2 regions of the Pseudomonas sp. 910_21 genome follow, and region 2 is predicted to be linked to the other one. Evidence: predicted binding sites of a transcription regulator. Region 2 holds the regulator's gene; the other holds the start of a gene.
What was found. Region 2 encodes sigma-54, which starts transcription at its own class of promoters, with help from an activator protein. Its sites were predicted from a motif close to ANTGGCATNNANNTTGCTNT; they were not measured.
Positions count from the first base shown of each region.

Region 1: a site for sigma-54 is predicted at 983-1,002, ahead of FW796_RS00495 (flagellar basal body rod protein FlgF). Genes of this name have one in related genera too.

Region 1 covers NZ_VXCY01000001.1:103,039-106,395, forward strand. Annotated here, with positions in the region: gene flgG (flagellar basal-body rod protein FlgG) at 1-153, opposite strand, end outside; gene FW796_RS00495 (flagellar basal body rod protein FlgF) at 199-939, opposite strand; gene FW796_RS00500 (hypothetical protein) at 1,273-2,139, shown strand; gene FW796_RS00505 (TylF/MycF/NovP-related O-methyltransferase) at 2,136-2,858, shown strand; gene FW796_RS00510 (sigma-54-dependent transcriptional regulator) at 2,913-3,357, opposite strand, start outside.
Region 2 covers NZ_VXCY01000001.1:884,383-887,739, reverse strand. Annotated here, with positions in the region: gene rapZ (RNase adapter RapZ) at 1-379, opposite strand, end outside; gene ptsN (PTS IIA-like nitrogen regulatory protein PtsN) at 382-846, opposite strand; gene hpf (ribosome hibernation-promoting factor, HPF/YfiA family) at 859-1,164, opposite strand; gene FW796_RS04100 (RNA polymerase factor sigma-54) at 1,290-2,783, opposite strand; gene lptB (LPS export ABC transporter ATP-binding protein) at 2,966-3,357, opposite strand, start outside.

The sequences.
Region 1 (3,357 bases), 780 kb from region 2:
CTGACGCTTGATCTGGTACAGCAGGTCCTGGAACTCGGCGCGATCACGTTTGAAACCCGTGGTCGAGACGTTCGCCAGGTTGTTGGAAATAACACTCAGGTTGGTGTCCTGGGCGGACAGACCGGTTTTGGCAACCCATAGAGCCGGAAGCATTCGATTCTCCTCTCGCGCCTGTTTTACGGCGCTAGATACTGGTAATTAGCTGATCTGCAAGACCCGAGCCATGGCCTGGTCGTCTTCTTTGGCGCTGTTCATCATCTTGACGTGCAATTCGAACTGGCGGGACAAGGCCAGCACCGCGGTCATTTCTTCCACGGCATTGACGTTGCTCGACTCCAGGAAGCCCGACACCAGCTGCACATTGGCATCGGCAGGCGCCGGCTGGCCGTCCTTGGTCTTGATCGACCCGTCCAGCCCCTTGGTCAGGTTCTTGATATCCGGATTGACCAGCTTGATGCGATCGACCTCAGCCATGACCCGCGGACCTTCACCCATGGCACGAATGCTGATGGTGCCGTCCTGGCCGACTTCGATCTTCTGCTCGGGCGGCACGGCGATAGGACCGCCATTGCCCATGACTGGCATGCCGTTGCCGGCACGCAGCACGCCCAGTGCATCGACATTCAAGCTGCCGGTGCGCACATAGCTTTCGCTGCCATCCGGGCTCTGTACGGCGATCCAGCCTTTGCCGCTGACGGCCACGTCCAGGTCACGACCGGTCTCCACCATGGAGCCGGGAGTAAAATCCGTTGCTGGCCGTTCGCCCATGGCAAAGGCCCGCGCCGGAAAACTGTCACCAAACACCGGCATCGCGCGCGCCTGCTCCAGGTCGCGCTGAAAACCGTTGGTGGAGATGTTCGCCAGATTGTTGGCATGAGCCTTTTGCGCCAGAGCATTCTGGCTGGCGCCGGTCATTGCCACATAAAGGTACTTGTCCACAATCGTTCCTCATCTGCCGGACGTTTGCCGCCCCACACTGTACTGAGCATGGCGTAAGCAATTTCTACACCAACTTTCACTGACAGCAACGCTCCCCATGCGGGCCGGGGCTTTGCCGCGAGCAACGGGATTTTCAGGGCGGAACGAGAGACGAAAAAACGGCGGACTTATGCCGCTAACGGCAAGCATCGGTCGCATGACGCGGATCAGACCCGCCCTCCGGGCCGGAGACTTTGTGAACAGATCTTGCAAGGCACAGTGACTGGCTATCGCGACTTCAGTTTGCGGGGGGGTGGCCGACACCTAAGCCAGTGACTGCCAAGGAGAACCACTTTGAACCTGTACCTCAATCAGCTGCGCAAGACAGCTGACTTCAAGGACGCCATCTATTCCGGGGATATCTTCCTGGACACCGACCTGGCCACCGCAAAAGACCTCTGCGGGTTCGCCAAGGAAAGCATCACCGCGGCGTTTGATGGTGAAACCAACCACCAGGCTTTGCACACGATGATGCCGGTGGAAGAGTTCGTCAGCCGGGTTACCCGACTCAAGGGCCAGTTCACCAACAGCCAGCGCGTCAAGGATCTGATCCTTGGCTTCATTCACGAGATCGGCATCGATCCTCGGGACTACATTTTCGACGTACCGCGCCTGCGGGTCGTGCCCAACTACGACTACCTGCACGCCGGCGTCAGCTACGCCTACAAACCCCATCGCGACAGCTGGTACGGCAGCGTGGACTGCCAGATCAACACCTGGATGCCGGTCTACACCATCACCCCGGACCAGACCATGATGATCAACCCCAGCTACTTCGAGAAGCCGGTGGCCAACACCTCGAAAGACTGGAGCCTGAAGGACTGGATCAGCAACCAGCGGCACAAGGCCAAGGACAACCTGACCGAAGAAGTGCGGGTCCACCCGGTGCCCGTGGAGGCGATCGACGACAGCTCCGAGCTGCGCATCGCCGGCAACTCAGGTGAGATGCTGGTGTTCTCCGGCTCGCACCTGCACGGCACCGTCCCCAACCGCACTGACCGCACCCGCTTCAGCGTGGACTTCCGCCTGATGCACCTCGAAGACCTGAAACACAACCGCGGAGCCCCCAACGTCGACAGCGCCTGCCCTGACGTCGGCTCCGGCTTCAAAGACTACTTCCACGCCCACGACTTCTCGAATTTCCAAGGATTCAAGCCATGACCAAACGTCGCCTTACCCCCGCCGAAGCCGAATACAACGAAACCCGCGCCGGCGTACTCAAGCGGGTCGACGCCGAGTACGTTGCCGACGCGCCCTTCGTCTTCGCCAACCGCATCAACGTCACCGCCGCGCTGTCGCGCATGGAGCTGTTCAAGAAGGTCATGGATGTACCAGGGGCGATCATCGAGTGCGGCGTGTACAAGGGCAACTCGCTGATGCTCTACATGCACCTGTCGATGATCCTCGAGCCCTATGCCATCAACCGCTCCATCGTCGGCTTCGACACCTTCGAAGGCTTCACCAGCATCAACAAGGACGAGGACCCGGCCGACATCAACGAAAGCATGTTCTCCGACACCGACCAGTCGCTGATCCAGGACATGATCGATGCCAACGACCTGCTGCGTCCGGTGAACCGCATCCCGCGCTGCGAGCTGGTCAAGGGCGACATCTGCAAGACCGTGCCGGAATTCGTCAAGTCGCGCCCGGACCTGGTGGTGGCCATGCTGATCCTCGACACCGACCTGTACGAACCGACCAAGGTCGCCCTGGAAACCTTCCTGCCATACATGCCCAAGGGCGCCATCGTGGTCCTCGACGAAGTCGCCTACCGCAACTTCCCGGGCGAAACCAAGGCCCTGCGCGAAGTGTTCGACATGAACAAGATCGAACTCAAGCGCCTGCCTTTTGACTCCTGTGTCGGCTACTTCCATATCTGAAGACCGCCAGTCCCGAGCCAAACGAAAAGCCCCGCTTCATAAGCGGGGCTTTTTTCATTCCGGCGATTCCTTTCCGACCTCGTACTGCCGCAGCTTGTTGGCGATGGTGGTATGGGAAACCCCCAGGCGCTTGCCCAACTGCCGACTGCTGGGATGCTCGGCATAAAGGCTTTCCAACACGGCCTTTTCGAAGCGCCCGACAATCTGCTCCAGGCCGCCCTCCAGGGAAAAATCCCCCAGCGGCTGGCGGGCGCCATAGTCCGGCAGACGGATATGCTCGGCCTTGACCGTGCCGCCATCACACAGCGAGACCGCCTGAAACAGTACGTTCTCCAACTGCCGGACATTGCCCGGCCAGTGGTAGTGGCTGAGGCGCTCCATGGCCGCCGGAGCCAGCCGCGGCAGCGGACAACCGATCTGGCGACTGGCCTGATCGAGAAAGTGCTCCACCAGGGGCGTCAAACCGTCGAGGCATTCGCGCAGTGGCGGAATATGCAGG
Region 2 (3,357 bases):
GCTGGGTTTCATCGTGGATGGCTTCGGCCAGCGAGCGATTGGCACTGCTCAGCGGGTGACGCCGCCGGGTTTCCGAGAAGCGCTTGAGCAGGGTTTCCTCGTCGGCGTCCAGATAGAGCACGTCGCACTGGATATGCCGGCTGCGTACTTCTTCCAGCAACTCGGGGAAGCGCGACAGATGGCTGGGCAGGTTTCGGGCGTCGATGGAAACCGCCACCAGAGGTTGTGCCAGTTCCGTGTGAATCAACGCGCGCTCGGCCAGCTCGGGCAGCAAGCCGGCGGGAAGGTTGTCGATGCAGTAGTAGCCGTGGTCCTCAAGAACATCGAGGGCGGTGCTTTTACCTGAGCCGGAGCGGCCGCTGACAATGATCAAGCGCATGATTACTGACCGTTTTGCTCGTCCAGGACAACCTGATACAAGGCTTCATTGCTGGTGGCACTGCGCAGTCGGTCACGGACTTCCTTGCGATCGAGCATGCTGGCGATCTGCCGGAGCAGTTCCAGGTGTGCGTCGGTAGCGGCTTCCGGAACCAGGAGGACGAACAGCAGATCCACAGGGGCACCGTCGATGGCGTCGAAGTCGATTGGAGCGTCCAGGTGCATCAGCGCACTGATAGGCGACTCGCAGCCTTTGAGGCGGCAGTGGGGAATGGCGATGCCGTTGCCAAAACCGGTGGAACCGAGTTTTTCACGGGCGATCAGGCTCTCGAAGACATCCTGCATCTCCAGATCAGGCACTTCGCGGCTGATCAGGTTGGCAATTTGTTCGAGGGCGCGTTTTTTACTGCCGCCCGGCACGTTCACCAAGGAACGGCCGGGGGTCAGGATGCTTTCAAGTCGGATCATGGGAGGGGAGTGTTAGCGACCCGTGCCTTGGAGAAGGTGGAGTTGCTTTTCCTTATGCTTTTTCAGTTGGCGGTCAAGCTTGTCCGTGAGCAGGTCAATTGCGGCATACATATCGTCATGTTCTGCATTGGCGACGACCTCCCCACCGTGGATGTGCAGGGTGGCTTCGATTTTCTGCTTCAGCTTCTCTACAGCCATGGTGACCTGCACATTGGTAATCTTGTCGAAGTGCCGCTCCAGCCGGTCGAGTTTCTCGCCGATGTAAGCGCGCAGAGGTTCAGTCACTTCGAGTTGGTGTCCACTGATGTTGACTTGCATACAGCTTCTCCTTCGTTGCCAGTGCATAACGCGGCAGGCTGGGTTGCCTGCCACCTAGACCGCGTTTGAAACCGACTTTCGACCTGTTTCAAACACACTCTGAAACGCTGTGGCCAGCCCGGCGGCTACATCAACCGCTTCCGTTCGCTGGAAGGCGCGATCCCAAGGGATTCGCGGTACTTGGCGACGGTACGACGGGCTACCTGAATGCCTTGTGCCTCCAGTAAACCAGCGATCTTGCTGTCACTCAACGGCTTTTTCTGATTTTCCGCAGCCACCAGTTTTTTGATGATCGCGCGGATCGCCGTGGACGAGCATTCGCCGCCTTCGGAGGTGCTGACGTGGCTGGAGAAAAAGTATTTCAGTTCATATATGCCCCGGGGGGTATGCATGAATTTTTGCGTGGTCACACGGGAAATGGTCGATTCGTGCATGCCCACAGCTTCGGCGATGTCGTGCAGAACCAGAGGTTTCATGGCTTCATCGCCGTACTCCAGGAAGCCCCGTTGGTGCTCGACGATCTGAGTGGCGACTTTCATCAGGGTTTCGTTGCGGCTCTGCAGGCTCTTGATGAACCAGCGAGCTTCCTGCAACTGATTGCGCATGAAGGTGTTGTCGGCACTGGTGTCGGCGCGGCGAACAAAGCCGGCGTACTGTGCGTTGACCCGCAGGCGTGGCACGGACTCCTGATTCAATTCCACCAGCCAGCGCTCGTTGTCCTTGCGCACGATGACGTCCGGGACCACGTATTCGGCTTCGCTGGATTCGATCTGTGAGCCCGGGCGCGGGTTGAGGCTCTGCACCAGTTCGATGACCTGACGCAGTTCGTCTTCCTTGAGCTTCATGCGGCGCATCAGCTGGCTGTAGTCGCGACTGCCCAGGAGGTCGATGTAGTCACTGACCAGGCGCTGGGCTTCGCTCAGCCAGGGAGTTTTCGCTGGCAGTTGGCGCAGTTGCAGCAGGAGGCATTCGCCCAGGTTGCGGGCGCCGATGCCGGCCGGCTCGAATTGCTGGATGCGGTGCAGGACGGCTTCGATCTCGTCCAGTTCGATGTCCAATTCCGGATCGAAGGCCTCGAGAATTTCTTCAAGGGTCTCGTCCAGGTAGCCCTGATTGTTGATGCAATCGATCAGGGTCACGGCGATCAGGCGGTCGGTATCCGACATCGGCGCCAGGTTCAGTTGCCAGAGCAGGTGGCTTTGCAGGCTCTCGCCGGCCGATGTGCGAGTGGTGAAGTCCCACTCATCGTCATCGCTGCTGGGCAGGCTGCTGGCGCTGGTCTGGTAGACGTCTTCCCAGGCGGTGTCCACCGGCAGTTCGTTGGGGATGCGTTCGTTCCATTCGCCTTCCTCGAGGTTATCCACCGTGGGGGCGGTTTCCTGGTAGGAGGGTTCCTGGATCTCGGTGTTGGGTTTGGACTCTGTGTTGTCGGCCAAGGGGTCGCTGTTGTCGAAGTCTTCGCCATCTTCCTGGCGTTCGAGCATCGGGTTGGACTCCAGGGCTTCCTGGATTTCCTGTTGCAGGTCCAGGGTCGACAATTGGAGCAGGCGGATGGCCTGTTGCAGCTGCGGTGTCATCGTCAGCTGCTGGCCCATTCTCAGGACTAGCGATGGTTTCATGGCAGGGGCTTAACACCTTATTTGCCGGCGCACATGCGCCATCCACTACAGGGCGCCGGAGCGCCAAACATAAGCAAATTATATGCCTGAAACTGAAGTGTTTGCCTAGAGCGCTGTAACAATAAAATTTGTAGGGATTTATTGTTCCTGGCGCTCTGGCATCTAGCCCGACACCTCAGCCTTTACAGGCGGAACTCATGGCCCAGGTAGACTTCCTTGACCAGTTCGTTGGCCAGGATGGTCTCGGAGTCGCCTTCGGCGATCAGTTGCCCGTCATTGACGATATAGGCGGTTTCACAGATGTCCAGGGTTTCGCGGACGTTGTGGTCGGTGATCAGCACCCCAATGCCCTTGGCCTTCAGGTGGTGGATGATCTGCTTGATATCGCCGACCGAGATCGGGTCCACGCCGGCAAAGGGTTCGTCCAGCAGGATGAACTTGGGGGCAGTGGCCAGGGCGCGGGCGATTTCCACGCGGCGGCGTTCACCACCGGACAGGCTCATGCCAAGGTTGTCGCGGATGTGATTGATGTGGAATTCCTGCAGCAGGCTTTCCAGTTCCTGGCGACGGCCGG